2 regions of the Lactiplantibacillus sp. ME-2 genome follow, and region 2 is predicted to be linked to the other one. Evidence: predicted binding sites of a transcription regulator. Region 2 holds the regulator's gene; the other holds the start of a gene.
The links. Region 2 encodes NrdR, which represses ribonucleotide reductase genes. Its sites were predicted from a motif close to ACACNATATATNGTGT; they were not measured.

Region 1 (11,109 bases), on a different contig from region 2:
ATCCGGCCCGATCACGAGTCAAACCACCAGGTCCTAAGGCTGATAAACGCCGCTTATGCGTTAATTCACCTAAGGGGTTGGTTTGGTCCATGAATTGTGACAATTGTGATGACCCAAAGAATTCCTTAATTGAAGCAACCACTGGGCGAATGTTAATCAATTGTTGTGGCGTTACCGTCGCAGCATCTTGAATCGACATCCGTTCACGCACAACCCGTTCCATCCGGGATAACCCAATCCGGAATTGGTTTTGCAATAATTCACCCACGGAACGAATCCGCCGGTTACCCAAGTGATCAATATCATCGGTTGAGCCAAGACCTTCTTGCAAGTTGAAGAAGTAATTAATGGAAGCAATGATATCAGCAGGCACAATGTGCTTGAACTTCAAATCAATGTTGCCATTACCAATCACGTTCACAACCTTTTCAGGGTCGTTTTGTGAATAAACCTTAACAACTTGTAAGACCATTGGATTCGTAACAACGGCTTCGTCAGATGGTGTGTAAGTAACCGTCTTAAAGTCGTCACGTTCCAAGTATGGGGATAGTTTAGCCATGACATTCTTGTCAATGACCGTATCCTTTTGCGCAATAACTTCACCAGTATCAGGATCAGCTAATGTCTCAGCTAACGTTTGGTCCATTAAGCGCGTCTTCATGCTTAACTTCTTGTTAACCTTGTAGCGACCAACTGGTGCGAAGTCATACCGTTTTGGATCGAAGAACCGAGCAGTCAATAGGCTCCGCGAACTGTCAGCCGTCTTAGGTTCACCAGGACGTAGCCGTTCGTAGATATCTTTTAAGGATTCTTCAACCCGGGAGTCGTCGGTGTTCTTATGAACGTCCTTTTCCAACGTCAATATCAAACTGTCAGTTTCACCCAACATGTCAATAATGTCATCGTCAGAACCATAGCCTAAGGCCCGGACTAATTCCGTCAATGGAATCTTCCGCGTACGATCGATCCGTACGTATGAGACATTCTTGGCGTCAGTTTCAAGTTCTAACCAAGCACCCCGGTTAGGAATAACCGTTGTGCCGTAGCTAGGACGCCCATTTTTATCTAATTCCTCATTGAAGTAAACGCCGGGTGAACGAACCAATTGTGAAACAATGACCCGTTCGGCACCGTTGATAATAAACGTCCCTTGTTCAGTCATTAATGGAAAATCACCGAAGAATACGTCTTGCGACTTAATTTCACCAGTTTCATGGTTAGTTAAACGTAGGGTAACGTGCAATGGTGCCGAGTAGTTGGCATCATGTTCACGAGCTTCTTCGACGGTGTACTTTGGTTCTAATAATTGATAGTCGACAAATTCAAGTGAAAGTTTTCCTGCGAAATCGTCGATCGGCATAATATCTTCAAACATTTCCCGGAGACCTTCATCCAAGAACCATTGGTAAGAATCGGTCTGGATTTCGATCAAGTTAGGCAAATCAAGAACTTCCTTGATACGTGCATAACTTCTACGGGTACGGTGTTTACCGTATTTTACTAAATGTCCGGCCAAGTTGTTCACCCCTTCTTATTATTCCGGAACCCGCCACCTCCGGCCAAATATTACATTTGTGTTACAAATGCGTTTTTGACCGAATTTTAGGCATAAAAAAACCAAAAATAGTCGCTTAAGTTGACTATTTTTGGATTTATATTAACGAGCCGCACAGACAATAGATTGCGCGTTCGCTCGAGTTCACGGTTACAGACAAGTTATAATATACATCGAATAACGTTAGTTGTCAACTAGTAGACTTCTCTGCCGCCATTAGTTTTCTGGTTCACTCGCAACCCCGTATAAGATCATCTTTAAAAGAGTTTGAACGCGGGTCCGCTCGTCAGCATGAGGATCACCGATTTGATGAAAACTGTTAAACAGTGGACTCAAGCTGGTGATATAGAAATTCGTCGCCATCTGTGGTGTGACCCCCACATGTAGTTGCATGTCAGGTTGCTCAAAAACGGTTTGAATCGGCTTCACATAATCAGTAACAAATATGCCGCCCAACTCGCGAATATGTTCATGCGTTAATGCTTTGAAACTGGAATGAATTAACGTGAAGACATCAGCCGGATGCTTATGCGTTAGTAATAGCGAGACTTCTGTTAATTGATCCAACGGAGACCAATCCGCACGGACTTGAATCGCTTCAATGCCAGCCTTGATTTCCGCACCGACCGTCGTAATGACAGCCAGAAAGATGACCTCTTTATCTTTAAAATGGTGATAAAGCGCGGGCTGCGTAATGCCAATCGCATTCGCAATGTCGCGCGTACTTGTCGCATCATACCCATTTCTTAAAAACAGTTCCCGGGCTGTGTCTAAAATCGCCTGGTGCGTCTTCGCCATCTGTTCGGCTCGTGTCGCCATGTTATCATCTTCTTTCTTGACTTTATTTCCTATTATAATTTACACCAATCAGCACCGAACCACCAGCCTCAGATCCTACAGTTCACTTCAGTGGGTAGCATCTTAATACCGATTGAACCTAAAAGATGACGCCTGAAGTGGACTACCACTTCAAGCGTCATCTTTAATTTAATCGCGCCTACTTTGAGGAAACGGTCGAACGACCATCTGCCTTAGGCTGGTTTTTAATATTAATTGTAATGGTACCCTTGCTAGCACCAATCGTAACTTGGTCATCGACCTTGATCGCGCCGGTCAATAATTCTTCACTCAACCGATCTTCGATTTCAGTCTGTAATGCCCGTCGAATTGGTCGTGCTCCGTACTCAGGGTCAAAGCCAGCCTTCGCAACCACGTCAATGGCAGCCGGAGTGATTTTGATCTTGATACCTTGTTGGGCCACTCGATCAACAATTTCTTGTGACATCAACTTAACGATTTCGTGTAATTCTTCCTTATTCAATGAATGGAAGACGATTGTTTCGTCGATCCGGTTTAAGAATTCTGGGCGGAACGTCTGTTTTAACGTTGCTCGAATCGTCGCAGCAACCGCATTGTAGTCATTGGCCTTATCAGTTGCACCAAAACCAACTGATTTTTCATCACGAAGTGTGGTTGCCCCAAGGTTCGACGTCATAATCAGAATCGTATTTCTGAAGTCTACCTTCCGACCCTTAGAATCCGTCAAGTAGCCGTCATCCAAAACTTGTAACAAAATGTTAAAGACGTCCGGATGAGCTTTTTCAACTTCATCAAATAGCACGACCGAGTATGGTTTCTGGCGAACCTTCTCTGTCAGCTGACCGCCCTCGTCATAACCAACGTAACCAGGTGCCGAGCCAATCAAACGACTAGTCGAATAGCGTTCCATGTATTCAGACATGTCGATCCGAATCATATTATCTTCAGACCCGAACATCGCTGCTGCCAAGGCTTTTGCTAGCTCCGTCTTACCAACCCCAGTTGGTCCTAAGAACATAAAGGAACCAATTGGCCGACTCGGATCTTTCAACCCGCTGCGCGCACGGCGAATAGCACGAGCCACTGCGGATACGGCTTCTGGCTGTCCAACAACCCGTTCATGCAAAATCTTTTCCAAGTTAACTAAGCGTTCACTTTCAGATTTTTGCAATTGCGTTAACGGAACCCCGGTCCATTCGGCAACGACCTGAGCAATATCCTCACCTGTGACTTGTAAATCATAGTGTGGTGTTGCCCCCTCAGTCACTTCGGCGTCTTGGTCAGCTTCGATTCGATCTAGGCGTTGCTTCAGTTTCATCTCCTGCTTACGAATATCAGCGGCCTGTTCAAAATCTTGTGCTTCGATCGCTGTTTCCTTATCCTCACGCAGTTGCGCTAACTTGTCCTGGTTCTTGGATAGCTTTGTTGGTTGATCCATCTGATCGATGCGGACTTTAGCTGCCGCCTCATCCATCAAGTCAATGGCCTTATCAGGCAAGAAACGATCACTGATATACCGGCTGGATAGCTTGACTGCTTGATCAACAGCTTCATCCGTAATCGTAACCCGATGATGTTCTTCATAGCGTGGCCGTAGTCCATCTAAGATTTCAACGGCTTCGTCTTCCGTCGGTTCATTGACCATGACCGTTGCAAAACGCCGTTCCAACGCAGCGTCAGATTCAATGTACTTTTGATACTCATTTAAAGTGGTTGCCCCAATCGTTTGGAGTTCCCCTCGTGCAAGTGCGGGTTTCAGAATATTAGAGGCATCAATAGCCCCTTCAGCACCACCGGCACCAATCAAGGTATGCAATTCATCGATAAATAAGATCACATGGCCATCGTTGTAAATTTCATCAATCACTTTTTTCAGGCGGTCTTCGAATTCACCACGATACTTTGTCCCAGCGACTAATGATCCCATATCGAGCATCATCAAACGCTTATCTGCCATATCAGTTGGCACATCACCGGCCACAATCTTTTGGGCTAGACCTTCGGCGATTGCAGTCTTCCCAACCCCAGGTTCACCAATCAAGACCGGATTATTCTTCGTCCGCCGTGACAGGATCTGAATGACCCGTTTGACTTCCTTGGAACGACCTACTACCGGGTCCATTTCTTGTTCACTAGCTAATTGGGTCAAATCGCGCGCCAGAGAATCCAAGGTTGGCGTTCCTTCAGTCTTCTTGCCACCGCGATTAGCCGCGTTACCCTTGCGCTTACTCATGGCGTCACTGACACCTAGCTTGCGAAGAACGACTTTACGCGTCTGACCTAGATCTAAGTTTAAATTCATTAAAATTCGCGAGGAAAGGATACTTTCATCAGAGAGCATCGCTAACAACAAATGTTCCGTTCCAATCTTGTTGGCACCGAGCCGTTTTGCTTCATCACCGGCAACGGACAAAATTTCTTTGGCCTTTGGTGAATATGGCAAGTAAGTATCCTTGCCAACATTGCTCAACGTCCCATAGCCAGTGAACCGTTCGATTTCTTCACGAATGTCATCTTCACTAACGGCATATTGTTGTAGCACCTTATTAGCAATTCCATTCTTTTCGATGGCCAATGCTAATAGCAAATGCTCCGTACCAACTGCCTGATGCTTGAAATATTTGGCCTGTTCCTGTGCCAGTACCAGCACACTTTTGGCACTAGGTGTAAATAAGTTATCCATTGCGATTCCTCGCTTTCTTTAGCTTTCGTAACGCAAGTGGTTCAAGATTCCGATAATTATCCGGGCCCGCAGACTGTTTTCTAAGTCCCGGTCCGTTAATCCTAACGTCTCGTGGTCAATCGCCACTAAAATCAATTGCGCTTCTCGACGATTTAAGACGTCGTCCTCGTATAAACTTTGGACGACCGCATAAGCATCTCGTTGTGTGATTGAATCGCCGATCACCTGTATGAGGGCGTCCAACACATCAGCATCATCGACCAAATTAACCTTCTCAATGCGAATATAACCACCACCGCCACGTTTACTTTCAACTAAGTAACCATTTTGGATCGTAAACCGGGTCTTAATCACATAATTAATCTGTGAGGGTACCACGTTGAAAAGGTCGGCAATTTCTGACCGTCGAATTTCAACATGCTCCGAGTCCGCCAAAATACTTTTTAAATACTTTTCAATAATATCCGAGATATTTTGACTTTGCATGTGCTTCACCCTTTTCATTATCTTTGACTAATATTGACTATTATTATACGAGGATAATGGAAAAAAGCAAAGAATTTCACCCAAACCGCGGACTAGCATGTGCTTAACGGTTGTTACAGCATAGCACGCCGAACGTTTGCTTTCAATTGATTCAACCGTTTAGAACCTCATAATGATTAAATTATTAGGTCTCCATATTCATTGAACTACCTATTTAAAATATGTCAAGTTGAGTCACTCCTCATTGCAGGCGACGGGCACTGGTATCACAACGATGAACAGCAGTTCTGAGACTAATTTCTCCGAGCTCATGACTAACAGTGGCTGTTGCCTTGTCAGGATCATGAGTCACAACCACCGTATTCTTCACATGGCTGACTTAGTGAGTAACGTCGCAAAAGTGTCCCTGACCGTTGAAACATCCCTGCTTACAAAAAAGGCCATAAAAAAATCCAGCCAAATGACTGGATTAGTTGGTTTAACCGTAATCGGGAAAACAGGATTTGAACCTGCGACCCCTACGTCCCGAACGTAGTGCTCTACCAAGCTGAGCTACTTCCCGAGAAAATTAAATAAAAAGCCTTAGCACTTAACTAAGACTGTGTTAAACGATCGGGAAAACAGGATTCGAACCTGCGACCCCCTGGTCCCAAACCAGGTGCTCTACCAAGCTGAGCTATTTCCCGATACTAATGCACCCAGTAGGAGTCGAACCTACAACCTTCTGATTCGTAGTCAGACACTCTATCCAATTGCGCTATGGGTGCTTATTTAAAATGCCGAGGACCGGGATCGAACCGGTACGGTTATCACTAACCGCAGGATTTTAAGTCCTGTGCGTCTGCCAATTCCGCCACCCCGGCAAATTAAAAGCGGAAGACGGGATTCGAACCCGCGACCCCCACCATGGCAAGGTGATGTTCTACCACTGAACTACTTCCGCATAATAAAGCTATTAAATTGTAAATGCCGACTAGAGGATTCGAACCTCCGACCTCCTCATTACTAGTGAGATGCTCTGCCAACTGAGCTAAGTCGGCATGTGCGGGTGAAGGGACTCGAACCCCCACGTCGTAAGACACTAGAACCTAAATCTAGCGCGTCTGCCAGTTCCGCCACACCCGCATGATGTTAATCATGCCTTGTTGCCGGTTCAAACAGTTCTTACTGGTATGCCTTGACAACTATTTAACTTTATCATCATGTTGAATACTTGTCAACAACTTTTTTCAAATAAATGGATAAATATACTTTTTACTGGATAAACAAGTTATATTTTTCCGACAAGAAATATTATAGCACGGTAGCCGAAAATAGCAAACCCTATTTTCAAAAAAAGGTGAATAAATTTCAGTAACCCCAGCTTTTTCGCCCTTTTGCGCCTGAAATGTTGTCCCAACATTCTGCCCGTCCCGCAATTATTTAGTCAACTCGGCCGTTATTTCCACTCACATTTTAAAATCGACAGTTCCCTTTAATACTCATTAATTATGCAAAAAAAGCGAACTCGCATCGCTGCGAGTTCGCTAACTTCATCTCAATTAACCTTGTTTTTCAATCTTCGTCTTACCGTGCATATATGGAACTAATACATCTGGAATCGTAACCGTCCCATCTTCATTTTGATAGTTTTCCAAAATAGCTGCAACGGTCCGACCGACAGCTAAGCCACTCCCGTTCAAAGTATGAACGAATTGCAATTTGCCATCGTCATCGCGATATTGAATGTGCGCCCGCCGAGCTTGGAAATCAGTACAATTTGAACAACTCGAGATTTCCCGGTACTTGTCTTGTTCTGGGAACCAAACTTCCAAATCATGTGTCATGGCAGCTGTGAAGCTCATGTCACCAGTCGTTAACGTAATAACGTGATATGGTAACCCAAGTTTCTTTAGCAATGATTCGGCATTGTTGGTCAACTTCTCTAATTCATCCCATGAATCTTCTGGTTTCGTGAACTTAACCATTTCAACTTTATTGAATTGGTGTAAGCGAATCAAGCCTTTCGTATCACGACCAGCACTACCAGCTTCTTCACGGAAGGCTGGTGATAAGGCCGTAAAGTAAACTGGTAATTTTTCAGCTGGAATAACTTCATCACGATAATAGTTGACTAATGGCACCTCGGCCGTTGGAATCAACGTCAAATCTTGCGTCGTAATCCGGAAAGCGTCTTCCTTAAACTTAGGAAATTGGCCGGTACCGTACATAGATTCATCAGTGACCATGTATGGCGGCAAAACTTCCGTATACCCTTCAGCTTCGTGCTGGTCTAAGAAAAAGTTGTAAACGGCGCGTTCCAGTTTAGCACCATCGCCCACGTAGTATAAGAAACGACTACCAGAAACCTTAGCACCGCGTTCAAAGTCTAAGATGCCTAAATCTTCACCGATATCCCAATGTGCTTTCGGCGTAAAGTCAAAATGCCGTGGTGTCCCGATTCGACGTAATTCAACGGCATCTTCTTCTTTCAAGCTAACTGGTACGTCGGGATGGGGCATGTTTGGTAAATGTGCAGCCATATCCTGAACTTGGGCATCGACTGTCCGCCGTTCTTCATCCAACGTCTTCACATCGGCGCTAACCTTTTGCATTTCTGCAATTTCGGCACTAGCGTCTTCCTTGTTCCGCTTCTTCTGTGAAATTTCGCCTGAAACTTGGTTACGCGTCGACTTCAATTGTTCGCTCTTGGCGATCAATTCACGACGCTTTTCATCAGCGGCCAATAAATCATCGATGTCACTCGCAGCAACGCCCCGATGACCAAGCTGTTCTTTTACAAAATCTGGATTTTGACGAATCATTTTAACATCTAACATAACGACGTCTCCTTTTCACTTTTAATCGTAAATAAAAACAGTCTCTCCTCCCAATTGGGACGAAGAGACTGCGATTCGCGGTACCACCCAAGTTCAGGATCATGATTAATCCCACCCTTAAACGGATAACGGCCGTGCCGTGCAGTATTACCTGCCCACATTGTCGCGCCGGAGTTTCGACTACCGATTCACACCACCCACCGGTTCTCTGAACGTCTACTTAAAAACGCGCCGTGTTTAATATTCACTGTCTACTATAAAACATTGATTCTAAAAAGGCAACTAGCCTAAACTAGCCACTTTTTCGTCGATCAACCGAATGACTTCCTTACGCGCATCCGCATCGGCGACAAAGTCCAGCTGATCCCCGTCGATCTGCATCTTCGGGCTATGATCATAATTAGCGTACCAGTCGTCATAGCGTTCATTCAAAGTCTGATAATATTTATATAAATCAGGATCTTGATCAATTTGTTCGTAAGAACGGCCCCGCTTTTGGATTCGTTTGAGCATCGTATCAAAAGAAATATTGATATGAATAAGTAAATCAGGACTCTTTTGATGAGACGCTTCTGGCAATTCCTGCATCATGTTATCTAATAATGAATCATAAATGTCAACTTCGGTATTCGTCGCCCGGCCAAGATCACCATTCAAATGAAATAATAATGAATCTTCAAAAATCGACCGGTCTAAGACGTCCAGATCGTTAGCAAAAGCTGATTTAATACTGTCTAACCGTTTATTTAAAAAATAGATTTGTAATAAGAAGGCGTACTTCTTAGGATCCTTATAAAATAACGGCAAAATGGGATTATCATCAACTGACTCGTAAAACGCTTTAGAACCAAAGTGGTTAGCCACTAACTGCGTTAAACTCGTCTTGCCGGCACCGATTGTTCCTGACATTACAAGCATGGGGCGTCTCTCCTTTTAATCACGTCAAAATTTTGATTATCTCTAAAAGCAACACTACATATTGTACGCACCCACGTCTTAAAATGCAATATCTGGTGAGTCAATTCAGTAAAAAACTTCGCACCAGCCACAACTGCGACGCACTAGTCAGCGATCCCAGCAACTCACTAACACACACTGGGTTACCCAAGCCGGCGCTGGTGGCACATCAGCTTTGAGCGCGGCCTCTGACCAGCATGATCTGTCGTGACCAAATAATACTCAGTTGAGACGAACCCACATTGCTAAACCGAAGACAATTTAAAAGCGCACGCTAGCTAATTCCTAACGTACGCCATAAATGGTATTAATTGGGGCCATCAAGAATACGGCTAGCTTATTACTTGGCCGCCTTTTCTCGAGCCTGCAGCAAACTGACGTACTGTTCGAGAGTCAAATTGTGCTTAGTCATGAATTCCGCACTCGCCTTACCAACGTAACGGAAATGCCAAGATTCATAGTCAATCCCGGTCGACTGCTTACCATCTTTAGTAAAGCGCAACACAAATCCATAGTCCGCCGCGTGATTAATCAACCACTGCTGACCCTTGTTCTTGTCGGATGATGACAATAATTGATTACCATGAGTGCTGTACCAGTGCGTGTTCATGATATCTGCTGCGAGACCAGTTTCATGCTCACTACCACTAGGAACTGCGACATATTCTTTAGTCAGCTTTAAGGCTTCCTTGGCTGATTTTCCTTGATTCTCATAGGTTTGAATCGACTGATCCCAAACCTCTTTTTGATAAGCGACTGAACGATACCCAGACACGATTGTTGCTGGATAGCCGGCTTTTTTTGCCCCCGCTAGAAAGGCTTCCAATGGTTTGACGATAGAACTACGGACTTCAATACCATCCACGCTCGACTTATTAAATGTCATCTCAGCGCGCTTATGCCACTTATTGACGACCACTAAGTCGCTATCGGTCGATTTAACGCCTTTCGGTAAGGCACTAATCAGTCGTTGCCGCTTGGTCTGCGTCTTCGTCGACTTAGCACTCGTAGAACTACTAGTCGCTTTAGACGTCGACTGGCTAGCACCACAGCCAGCCAGGACACCTGCTAATGACACTAATGCTAGACCTCTTAACAAATTTCTCTTTAACATCTCTCTCGCTGCCTTTCTCATTTCAGCTTAGCATAGTCATAGCCGACTAGCCTATTCCTAAGGATAAGTTTGCGAATTTTTAATGATTCCATATTCTCATTCTATCAAATTACCATAGATATCAGATTAGCGCACCCTCAATTTGCCGCTTGCTATCATTACAATCGTGCAAGCCCCCACTCATAACGACCCGCCGTGACCATCTGTTGCGAGCAGTGTTATCAGCATAAATCAGGACACCTAAAAATACGACCGCGCCTTGAGTTGACAGGTCCAACTCTCGCCGTCAAAAAATGCGATTGACCCAGTGTCAACCGCATTTAATCAAACTATCAAAGTGCGTGCTTAATCTTGATGGTGTCGTTTGCGTGTCAAATCAACCTTGTCTAGCGGAATCATCTTAGTATGATAGCGAATCTTATAATAGACATACAAGATGATGAATAACGGGATGCTCATATAGGTCACCCCAATAGCCTGCCAATCAAGCGTTGCAAATGAATGTAAGTCTTGACCAATAATGACCACGACACACAAGATAAAGGCGAACCACGGGCCAAATGGGAACCACTTGGCATGGTACCGCAATTCACTCAATTGATGCCCCTGCTTAACAAACGCGCGACGGAAACGCAGATGCGAAATAGCGATTCCTAGCCAAGCGATAAAACCCGTT
Region 2 (11,109 bases):
TGAAATTCCATACACTTATATCGGCTTAGCTAACCCGGAACAGGTCACACAAATTGTGGTCGCTGCCAATCAAGCCGAAAAGATTGGCATGCCCAAAGCAAAATATCCACTAATGTTTGCCACCATGCTGATGTGCATTTCACCCAAGTCTGGTTCGTTTGACCAATCTTGGGAAAAACTAGACCAGGACACACAAAATCCAAGTCAGCACCCCATGCCCCGTGGATTGCGCGATATGCACTACAAACACTCCGAGGAAATTACAGGTGGTGGTCTGATCGATAATCCATTCCAAATGCCACATCAGATTGCCCAACAAAACTACATGCCTAAAGGATTGGCTGGTCGTCGTTATTATTACCCTAAAGATAATGAAAATGAACGCAAACTCGGTGCACAATACCTAAAACTGCATCGCTTTATTTATAACGAAGATTATCACGAATAGACAATGGCAGACTGGCTTAACCAATCAGAAATCACACTCGATTTTCATAAATCAGAGTCGCGCACTAAATGGCTCACTTAGGCCGTTATCCACGTATACTCCAAGCGGCATCAAAAAATGGACTCAGTCAAATGACCAAGTCCATTTTTATTTGGCATCATCTTTTATGAATCAGTGCACGCCAGAGACCAAGTCAATTCGCGTCACACTATTATGCCAAAGTTCTTGGGCCGTATAAACATCCTTTTCGAACAACACGACAGTGCCATCCGGTTCAATCCGAGCATTAGCACCCAACCATTCCCAAGATGGCATTAACCACAAATTGCGCCGCTTCCCCTTACCCTTTTTTGGTGACCACGCAGAAACATAGTCATCAATGAAATGTGTACGCATGTATCAAAACTCCCCATTATCAAACTCAATCTGCAAGATGTTGGCGCCCATCCAGACCTTAACTGCTTTAGGTAAAACTGTTACCATGATGACACCCCTTCTCCAAAGCTCCCAGCCAAATAATTAATCAACACATATGTAAGCGATTACATCGTTACTATATCACAATAATGTGTCAAATCAATCTCAAGATTCAGTAAGGACGTCAACACACCGAACCATCTTGTCCAGGAATCGTGTTCCCTTAATCAAGCGTCAAAAAAAACGGCCGCCACCCATACAGGATGACGGTCGTTCAAACATTAGAGCAAGCCCTAATTAAGTTTTAAATTAAGCAAGTGCCTTTTTAGCAGTGTCAACCAATGCCTTGAAAGCATCAGCATCGTTAACAGCTAAATCAGCTAACATCTTACGGTTAACGTCAACGTTAGCTAACTTTAAACCGTGCATTAATTGACTGTAGCTGATGTCGTTGATCCGGGCTGCCGCGTTAATCCGGGCAATCCAAAGACGACGGAAGTCACTCTTACGCCGGCGACGATCGCGGAAGGCGTATAGGTATGACTTCATTACTTGGTCCTTAGCAACCTTAAATTGGATGTGCTTAGCACCACGGTAACCTTTAGCTAATTTTAAAATCCGTTTGCGACGTTTACGTGTTACAGTTCCACCTTTTACTCGAGCCATGTTATTTCCTCCTAGATTTAACTAAAACGTTGTGAATTATTTTTGTAATAACTTGTGGTATGTCTTGACCATTGGCTTTTCGATAATAGCCGTACCACGTAATTGGCGACGTTGTTTCTTAGTCTTACCATGGAAACGATGACTAGTAAAAGCGTTGGCGCTCTTAATCTTACCCTTAGCAGTTACCTTGAAACGCTTTGCAGCAGCGCGGTTTGTCTTTTGTTTTGGCATAATCAATAATCCTCCTAGAAATTACTTATCTGTTTTTGGTGCTAGTACTAGGAACATACTCCGTCCATCCATCTTAGGATAGGCTTCGACCGTAGAAAATTCCTTAGTAGCTTCAATCATTCGATTTAAGACTTGGCGACCAATATCCTTATGGGTAATAGCGCGGCCCTTAAACCGGATGGAGACGCGAACCTTGTCACCTTTTGACAAGAACTTTTCAGCATGTTTCAGCTTCGTGTTAAAGTCATTGGTGTCGATAGCTGGGCTCAAGCGGACCTCTTTGATGCTGACCACTTTTTGCTTCTTACGGGCTTCCCGATCCTTCTTTTGTTGCTCGAAACGGTACTTCCCATAATCCATAATTCTGGCCACGGGTGGTTTTGCTTTCGGCGCAACCAATACTAGATCTAAACTAGCGTCTTCAGCAATCTGCATTGCTTCTTGTCGTGACTTGACACCTAATTGTTCACCATCGCTGGCGATCAAACGTACTTCGCGAGCACGGATGCCGTCATTAACCATTGAATCCTTAGCTATGGTAATTCACCTCCGAAATATTTTAGAGAAATTCACAAAAAGAGCGGGCGCATAGTACGCCCGCTCAACCCCGTTAATGGGAATCAATTCATCGTTCATCTGCCCGATGACTCTGGTCACCAAGGCGAGAAGCGGGTGCTTCTGCTTTTTTTCTCAACTCCAATATATTAACAAGAACCACGGCCCTTGTCAACCCATCAATCAATATTGATGCCATTGGCTGTTAATTATTTGCTTGCACCACGACTGTAATGCTTGATTTCTTGCGTGATGGCACCAATGAACATGTCAACGGCTTCGGATTCAGTCCGTTCTTCACCGTACTTCCGAACTGAAACACTCCCGTTAGCAACTTCTTGGTCACCGACAACTAACAAGTATGGAACCTTCTTCGTTTGTGATTCGCGAATCTTGTAACCCATCTTTTCGTTACGGTCATCGATACTTACCCGAACACCTTCAGCTGCCAAACGACGACGAACGGTTTCAGCGTAGGCACCGTGCGCACCATTGTTAACTGGGATGATTGTTACTTGCTTAGGTGCTAACCAGGTTGGGAAAGCACCCTTGTAAATTTCAGTTAAGTAAGCGACGAACCGTTCCATCGTTGAAACAAGACCACGGTGAATCATAACTGGACGATGTTCTTCACCATCAGCACCAACGTACTTCAAGTCAAAGCGTTCTGGTAACAAGAAGTCCAATTGGATAGTTGATAAGGTTTCTTCACCACCAAGGGCCGTCTTAGTTTGAACATCCAACTTAGGACCATAGAAAGCAGCTTCACCTTCAGCTTCGAAGTAATCCAAGCCCATATCATCCATAGCGGACTTCAACATCTTTTGACTGCGTTCCCACATAGCGTCATCATCGAAGTACTTTTCCTTGTTTTCAGGATCACGGTAGCTCAAACGGAACCGGTAATCAGAAATGTCAAAGTCTTCGTATACTTCAACCATCAAACTCAAGATTTTTTTGAATTCTTCTTCAATTTGATCCAACGCAACGAAGGTATGACCATCGTTCAAAGTCATTTCACGAACCCGTGATAATCCAGTTAAGGCGCCAGACTTTTCGTAACGGTGCATCATGCCGAGTTCAGCGATCCGCAATGGTAATTCACGGTATGAGCGAATGTGATGGTTGTAAATCTGGATATGTGATGGGCAGTTCATCGGCCGTAATTCCAATTGTTCGCCGTCACCCATGTCCATTGGTGGGAACATGTCCTCACGGTAGTGGTCCCAGTGACCAGATTGCTTGTAAACGTCCAAGTTAGCTAAAACTGGCGTGTATACATGTTGGTAGCCATTTGCAACTTCCTTGTCGATAATGTAACGTTCGATTTGGCGACGAATCGTTGCACCATTTGGCATCCAGTAAGGCAAGCCATTCCCGACCTTAGGATCAACGAAGAATAAGTCTAATTCGTTACCAATGACCCGGTGATCACGTTCGCGGGCTTCTTGACGCCGCTTGAGGTCAGCATCTAAGTCTTTTTGCTTTAAGAAGGCCGTCCCGTAAATCCGTTGTAACATTGGATTGCTGGACTTACCTTGCCAGTATGCACCGGCAACGGATAATAACTTGAAGACCTTGACTTTCCCCGTTGAAGCTAATTGGGCACCGTCAGATAAATCAACGAAGTCCCCTTGCTTGTAAACAACGACTTGATCATTGTTGGCGGCGGCACGTTCGTTAACTAAGTCTTGTTGGTAAGGGTTGTCACCAACTAAAGCTAAAGCGTCAGCCTTTGATAAGACTTCGCGTTCGATTGGTAAATCTTGTTTGATAATTGCAGCCATCTTATCACTGATGGCTTCCAAATCATCTTCACTGACTTGTTTACCGTCTTCGTCAGGATTGTCGGTATCAAAGAAGAAACCGTTGGCATTCCCTTCACCACTCCCAAAATGAATGTTAGGGAATAATTGTTTAACCGCGTTAGCTAATACTTGGGCAGCCGTTTGCCGTAAAACATTGAGGCCGTCTTCACTATCAGCAGCGATAATTTCGATACTACCATCGGTTGTCAGTGGTTGGCGATAGTCCACGATCTGATCGTTGAACTTACCAGCAACCGACCGTTTAGCCAATGAAGGACTAATTGACTTTGCAATTTCTTCCGTCGTTACGCCGGCATCAAATTGCTTTTCAGCACCATCTGGGAACTTAACATTAATACTTGCCATATACTTGACACTCTCCTTAAAATTTACCCACTCACCAAAACACCGCGCCGGGACGACAAAAAAGTCCCTAATGCCAGACTGAACTAGCATTAGGGACGTCATTGACGTGGTTCCACCCGATTTTTCAGTGTCATCAAAGACACTGACTCATTAGCGCTAATAACGGAAGCGTTCCGGCTCAATTGAGCATGTTCACAAAAGTGGTATCTTCGTAAACCCGGTCCAAGACTTCCAGAACAAGGTCTTGGTCTCTGCAATCCATGGTAAACAAAGCGTGTCTTTTGCATCTGTTTTCATTAAACCACTTTTAAACTAAAAGTCAACTCTTGATTTTAAGCATCGGGATTGAGTCGTCGATTACGACCGACCATCTCAATCTCACTCGCAAGGTAACGTACCCGTTGCATGATTCGCTGCGCTTTGACTGGTTCTTCATCACCCTTTTGTGAGAGCGTCAAATAACCATCTTGCAATTCTTGCATCGAAAAATTAGACGAGAAACAAGTTGGCAGTTCCTCCTGCATTCGATACTCCAGAATAACCCCGAGCACATCGTCCCGAATCCAAGTCGACGAAGCATCCGCACCGATATCATCAATCATGAGAATCGGTGCCCGTTTAATCGCATCGACCTTATCCGCCGACGTATTGTTACTAATTGAGCGCTTCATCTCGACCGCAAAACTCGGAAAATGAATCAAGGTCGTATTGAAACCCTTAGCTGCCAACGCGTTCGCCATCCCACCGAGTAAATAAGTTTTACCGACACCAAATGAGCCGTAGAGATATAAGCCCCGGTGAAAACGCTTGGGCGCTTGTGTATAGGCATCAATAAAATCAAGTGCTGCCATTAATGCTGTCGCCCGGTCACCATCTTGATCATACGTCTTTAAGTCCGCCGTCTGAATATTTTTCGGCATGCTGATTGATCGAACCCGCTGTTGCAATGCGTGAGCAGCTTGCTGTTCTTGCATTTGTGGTGTTGGCTGATAAGCAATGTCAATCAAGTGATTACTCATCACTAATGTCGGCTGATACCCAGGTGCTTGAGTTGGCTCGTGCCGCGCAATTTTACGTTTCTCTTCACAAAATTCATATAATTTAGCCGCTGAACGTTCTAGCGCATCCGAAGATAATTCGTTTTGATGAGCAGCTAAAAACTGGCGAACATCTGGATCTTGGTACACAGCTGTCATTAACGCCTCATACCGATGATTCAAGTTTTTCCGATTCATTAACGTCCGGAGTGTTTCTGAGATATTCTCCATGTTTTAGTCCTCCTTTTCCGAATTTGTCTCAAGCTTTGCTAGTCGATCAGCAAGCTGTTTGCGTTGGGCAGCAGTAATTTGTTTACCGGTCTGAGCTGGTTGCTTACCACTCTCAGTCTGTTGCTGTTGTTGGGCCCACTTTGGCATAATCTCCTTACGCGTCGGTCGATTGTTCTTGCGCCGTGTTGGTGTTGATTTCGGCTGTTTACGTTGCTTCAAATACATCAAAGCCGCTTCCGGCGTCGTAATGCCGTGTTGTTGCCAATCATTGGCGACTGTTTCTAGCAAATTACGATTAAGGGCAGCTAACTCCCGATTTTGCAATAAGTAGTAGATCACCATGTTGATGACGGCATTGGGTAATACCCCCCGACCAATTAAATCATGAACTAGTCGGTTCTCACCGCTCGTCACAAAACCATGTTTCTCCTGCTTCAAAGCTGATAAAAAGTCATACGGCGCTGTCTGCTTAGCATACGTCACGAGTTGCTGCTCAGCCGTTGAGAGCTGTGCTGAAGCCTTGTTATCCTTAGTGGTCGTCGTTGCAACCGTTGCTTCCGTAGCGACCTGCTGACTCGAAACTGCGGGCCGTTCATAGCGCCGCGCAATCAATAATTTCAATTGATTTTCATCAAACTGACCCGTTGTTAAACTAGCCACTTCACTGATTAACTTAGCCATCTCAATCTCACTGATGCCGTAGACCCGACTTTCCGTAATGATCAGTTGCCGTGAACTCGCAACCTGTTTGAGATCAACATAGTTCTGCTTTAAAATTTGCCCCAACAGTTGCCAGTCAAAGTCATCGTCACTGAGCACGGGCGAGTGATCCTCGGCCGGTTCATTGGCCGCCAATTGGGCGCGCACCTTTTGCACTGAAAGAGGTGGCGTCGTAACTTTTTGACTATCAACGTGAAACACATCTAAGATATTTGCCGTCACGTCTTTGGCAGCCGTCAAGTCAATCGGCTGTGCTGCAAAATCGCCAGCAAGTTGTTGATAACGTAACTCACCGACCGTATCTAACAATAGGACACTCAATAGATCATCCGCAAAGAATTGTAACGCCAGTAATGGTGCTTGTAATTGATAAATGTACATGGCACCCAATTCATCTTGTTGATAATAGCTGCGCAACAAGCCAGTTGCTTCAAGTTTACGCCGAGCCGCTAACACCGTCGGCAAGTCCACATTTAGGATGCCCAGCAGTTCCGCGTGACTGCGTCGATTGCTCAGCTCATTCTCGCTACTCTGTAAGCTACGTAACGCCGCGTACAAGCTATATGCCAATGGCCCCATCAGTGGCAAGTATAATTCCGCCAATACAGCTTGTTGCGCCGCACTGAGCGCTGGTGCTTGCGGGACCACTAACCCAGTTTTGGGTGTTAAGGGTTCATCATTTGGCATGTTGTTCACCATTCTTTTTCACTAATCTTTTTTTCGTTTAGGTGCGTGGGTCGTCTTCGCTGACGGTTTTGCCAGTTTGACCTTATCACGCTCCATCATATCTTGGAGTTCATTCAAGAAGACGTGCATATCCTTGAATTGCCGGTAAACACTGGCAAAACGAATGTACGAAATTTCGTCAATATCTGCCAATTGCTCCATGACATACTCGCCGATAACTTGGCTTGAAATTTCATTTTCGCCCAGTGACCGGACCTTATTTTCAACATCATCAACGACGCCCGTCATGGTTTCCATGCTAACGGGTCGTTTCTCGGCCGAGCGAATAATTCCGCGCAAGACTTTTTCACGATTGAATTCTTCGCGGGCACCATTTTTCTTAATGACTAATAATGGCGTGGCTTCGACCCGTTCAAATGTTGTGAACCGGAACCCACAGTTTTCGCATTCCCGGCGCCGTCGAATCACGCGACCATCATCAGTTGGTCGACTGTCAACCACGCGGGAGCCATTATGATGACAATGTGGACATTGCATAGACTTCTCACCCCTTGTAACAACTAACAATCAGTTTTTCTTTATTTAGTAATAGTTTTCAGCCATTTTAACACGGCTGCTTTAGTTTTATCAATGTTGGCCCCGTTATCAATGACAACGTCAGCCCTTGCGACCTTCTGTGCAAGTGGCATTTGGCTGTCAATTCGTGCCTGAGCCGCCTGTTGCGATAAGTGGTTACGCGCCATCAACCGCTGCAATACTACGGCGGGTGATGCCGTCACAACCAACACTTGATCACAAACATGTTGCCAGCCACTTTCAAATAACAACGGCACATCTAAAATAATTGCGTCGGGCTGTTGCTGGTTCGCCGCGACAATCGCTTCGAACATCGCGTACTGAATCGGTAACCGTGTAATTGCGGTTAAGGCTTGTAAAGCTTGAGCATCGTTAAAAACCAACTGGCCAAGCCATGGCCGATTCAGCCGCCCGTCTGCCAGCACTGCTTGCTGACCAAAGTGCGCCACAATCTTTTGGGTCGTCGGTTGGCCTGGCCCTTCAACCTGCCACGCAATTTTATCCGCATCAACGATTGGTAGCTTAGTTGCCAGCAGCTTAGAAACAGTCGACTTACCAGTGGCAATGCCACCAGTCAATCCAATCAACTTTGTCATCTTGATCACCTACAACCGTTGTTCTAACGGGCAAAAATGGGTCCCTCGCTGTGCCACTTTGATTTTCTCAATAATCGTGCCACACCGTTCGCAAGGTTCCCCTTCACGACCATAGACGTGTAAGTGATTTTGAAACTGACCGGCCTCACCAAATGCCGTTGAAAATGAATGAACAGTGGTGCCGTGACCTTTAATTGCCATCGCCATTTCATCAATAATGTTTTGGCGCAATGTTGCAATCTCATCAGTAGTTAGTGAATTAGCAGGCCGCATTGGATGAATCTTACTCATCCATAGCGTTTCGTCCGCATAAATGTTCCCAATACCCGCAATCTTACTTTGATCCAATAATAGTGGCTTGATCATCTTTTTCGACTTGCCAAAAGTGGCCGTCATATAAGCCAGTGTTAACTGTTCAGCAACGGGTTCCGGGCCAATTGTCCGCAATCCCGCCACCGTGTTTTCTTCACCGGTCGGCACGAGCGTCATTCGCCCGAACTTACGCGTATCGTTGTACAGCAAATCACGATCATCGGTCAGATGGAAGATCACGTGCGTGTGTTTACCTTGATCTTCACCACGCGGTACAACATTATACTTGCCTTCCATCCGCAAATGCGACACCATCGTCAGACCATTGCTAAAGCGAAACAATAAATACTTCCCCCGCCGATCAATGGTCTGGATCGTTTGGTTGGCTAAACGCTGTTTGAAACTATCGACATCATTATTAATAATTTTCGGCCAAAAAACCTCGATACTAGCAATCGTTGCCCCGCTAACCAGACGATTTAAGCCGCGACGAACAGTTTCAACTTCAGGTAATTCAGGCATGGTGGTTCCCCCTATTTTGCATCGTACCAAGTATCACCGTAGTGGCTCTCAACCTTTAACGGTACGGCTAACTGTACGGCGGAATCCATCACGCTTGGCACTAATTTTTCTAAAACTGGAATTTCTTCTTTTGGCGCTTCAAAAATCAATTCATCATGAACTTGTAACAGCATGGTTGCTTTCAAACCCGCAGCCTGTAACTTATCTTGCATCTTAATCATCGCAATCTTGATAATATCAGCCGCACTCCCTTGGATGGGGGTATTCATGGCTGTCCGTTCAGCGAATGAGCGTTGGTTGAAGCTCTTGGAATTAATATCTGGCAAGTACCGGCGTCGATGTGAAATGGTTTCCACATAACCTTGTTTTTTCGCCGTTTGGACAATTTCATCCATATACTTTTTGACACCCGGATATTCTTTGAAGTAAGCGTCAATAAAGCTGCGAGCCTGTTTACGCGTAATGCCGATATTTTGTGACAAGCCGTAATCACTAATTCCATAGACGATTCCAAAGTTAACCGCCTTGGCTTGCCGTCGAATATTTGGCGTCACCTCTTCAGCTGAGTTCAAATGAAAGATTCGCATGGCCGTTGCGGCATGAATATCATCACCCGCTTTAAAAGCGGCCTGCATATTTTCATCATCAGTAATATGCGCGAGAACCCGTAATTCGATTTGCGAATAATCAGACGAGAAAATCTGCCAACCTTCATGACTAGGAACAAAGGCTTGTCGAATCTTACGCCCTTCTTCCAAGCGCACCGGAATGTTTTGTAAGTTTGGATCAACGGACGACAACCGGCCGGTTTGGGTCAACGTTTGCAAGTAGCGCGTATGCACCTTTTGATCAGCAGAATGAATGGCATCTAACAAACCGACAACGTAGGTCGATTGAATCTTCGAGATCTGCCGATATTGTAAAATATTAGCGACGATTGGTGCTTCCGGTGCTAACTTTTCTAGAACGTCTACGGCGGTAGAATACCCTGTCTTGGTCTTCTTGATTACGGGTAATTTCATTTCTTCAAACAAGATGTGACCTAGTTGCTTAGGTGAATTAATATTGAACTCTTCACCGACTTCTTGATAAATCGTCTGTTCAATTTCACTCAACCGTTCTGTAAACTGACTGCCCATGGCTTTAAGTCGACTGCTGTCGACCGTAATGCCGGCGATTTCCATCTGAGCTAAGACATTAGCCATCGGTTTTTCGATATCATCGTAAAGTTGATCCTGCTCATTGGCTGCCAATTCCTTTAATAACTGTGGCTTCAAACTAGCGATTGCGGCCAATTTCCGGGCGAGATGACTAAAGAAGACGTCATCATCTTCAGGAATGGCACGCTTAACGCCCTTACCATAAACGGTCTCGTCACTCGGTAAGTCAGTGTACCCGTGTTGCTCAGCTAAACTTCCCAAATCGTTACTGTTATCATTTGTATCTAATAAGTATGAAACGAGTAAAAGATCAAAATCGACTTTACCTAGCTGAATACCCAAACGATTAAGCCCGACCGTCGTGCGTTTCATATCAAAAACGTCCTTGGTAATCGTTGTGCTACTCAAGAGATCAGCCACAGTCGGTTGCATTAATAATTCCACATCCCGACTGATGTACCAGTGATCATCCGCTCCGATGGCAAAGCCAGCAAAGGCCGACGTGTGGTAGTTCGGCGTTGGCATCTCCAAATAAAAGTCCACGTGATCGGTAAATTGTTGCAATTCCGTCAGGTTAGCTTTCGTCAAGACGGTATAATCAACGGGCGTTGCTGGTTCGTCCGACTGTAGGTGTAATTTCTTCAAAAATGATTGAAAGTCCATCTTCTGATAAAACGCGGCCAGCTGGTCAAGATCCGGGCCATCATAGGATAAATCAGCCAATTGAACATCAATCGGCGCATCCCGCTTGATTGTTGCTAGCACCTTAGCCTGCGC

Region 1: the regulator NrdR is predicted to act here: its motif matches at 9,332-9,347, upstream of MMY95_RS03725 (deoxynucleoside kinase).

What each region holds. Positions count from the first base shown of each region.
Region 1 is NZ_JAKZEQ010000006.1:90,500-101,608, forward strand. Features, by position in the region: gene MMY95_RS03665 (DNA-directed RNA polymerase subunit beta) at 1-1,516, opposite strand, end outside; gene MMY95_RS03670 (TetR/AcrR family transcriptional regulator) at 1,772-2,374, opposite strand; gene MMY95_RS03675 (ATP-dependent Clp protease ATP-binding subunit) at 2,553-5,057, opposite strand; gene MMY95_RS03680 (CtsR family transcriptional regulator) at 5,076-5,543, opposite strand; tRNA gene MMY95_RS03685 (tRNA-Pro) at 6,032-6,105, opposite strand; tRNA gene MMY95_RS03690 (tRNA-Pro) at 6,156-6,229, opposite strand; tRNA gene MMY95_RS03695 (tRNA-Arg) at 6,237-6,310, opposite strand; tRNA gene MMY95_RS03700 (tRNA-Leu) at 6,321-6,406, opposite strand; tRNA gene MMY95_RS03705 (tRNA-Gly) at 6,415-6,486, opposite strand; tRNA gene MMY95_RS03710 (tRNA-Thr) at 6,511-6,583, opposite strand; tRNA gene MMY95_RS03715 (tRNA-Leu) at 6,587-6,668, opposite strand; gene serS (serine--tRNA ligase) at 7,085-8,362, opposite strand; gene MMY95_RS03725 (deoxynucleoside kinase) at 8,645-9,280, opposite strand; gene MMY95_RS03730 (M15 family metallopeptidase) at 9,660-10,433, opposite strand; gene MMY95_RS03735 (amino acid permease) at 10,779-11,109, opposite strand, start outside.
Region 2 is NZ_JAKZEQ010000007.1:56,183-67,291, forward strand. Features, by position in the region: gene MMY95_RS04045 (replication-associated recombination protein A) at 1-448, shown strand, start outside; gene MMY95_RS04050 (hypothetical protein) at 620-844, opposite strand; gene rplT (50S ribosomal protein L20) at 1,175-1,531, opposite strand; gene rpmI (50S ribosomal protein L35) at 1,568-1,762, opposite strand; gene infC (translation initiation factor IF-3) at 1,784-2,284, opposite strand; ribosomal protein L20 leader region at 2,329-2,452, opposite strand; gene thrS (threonine--tRNA ligase) at 2,527-4,491, opposite strand; gene dnaI (primosomal protein DnaI) at 4,824-5,759, opposite strand; gene MMY95_RS04080 (DnaD domain protein) at 5,763-7,166, opposite strand; gene nrdR (transcriptional regulator NrdR) at 7,188-7,703, opposite strand; gene coaE (dephospho-CoA kinase) at 7,745-8,338, opposite strand; gene mutM (bifunctional DNA-formamidopyrimidine glycosylase/DNA-(apurinic or apyrimidinic site) lyase) at 8,348-9,172, opposite strand; gene polA (DNA polymerase I) at 9,184-11,109, opposite strand, start outside.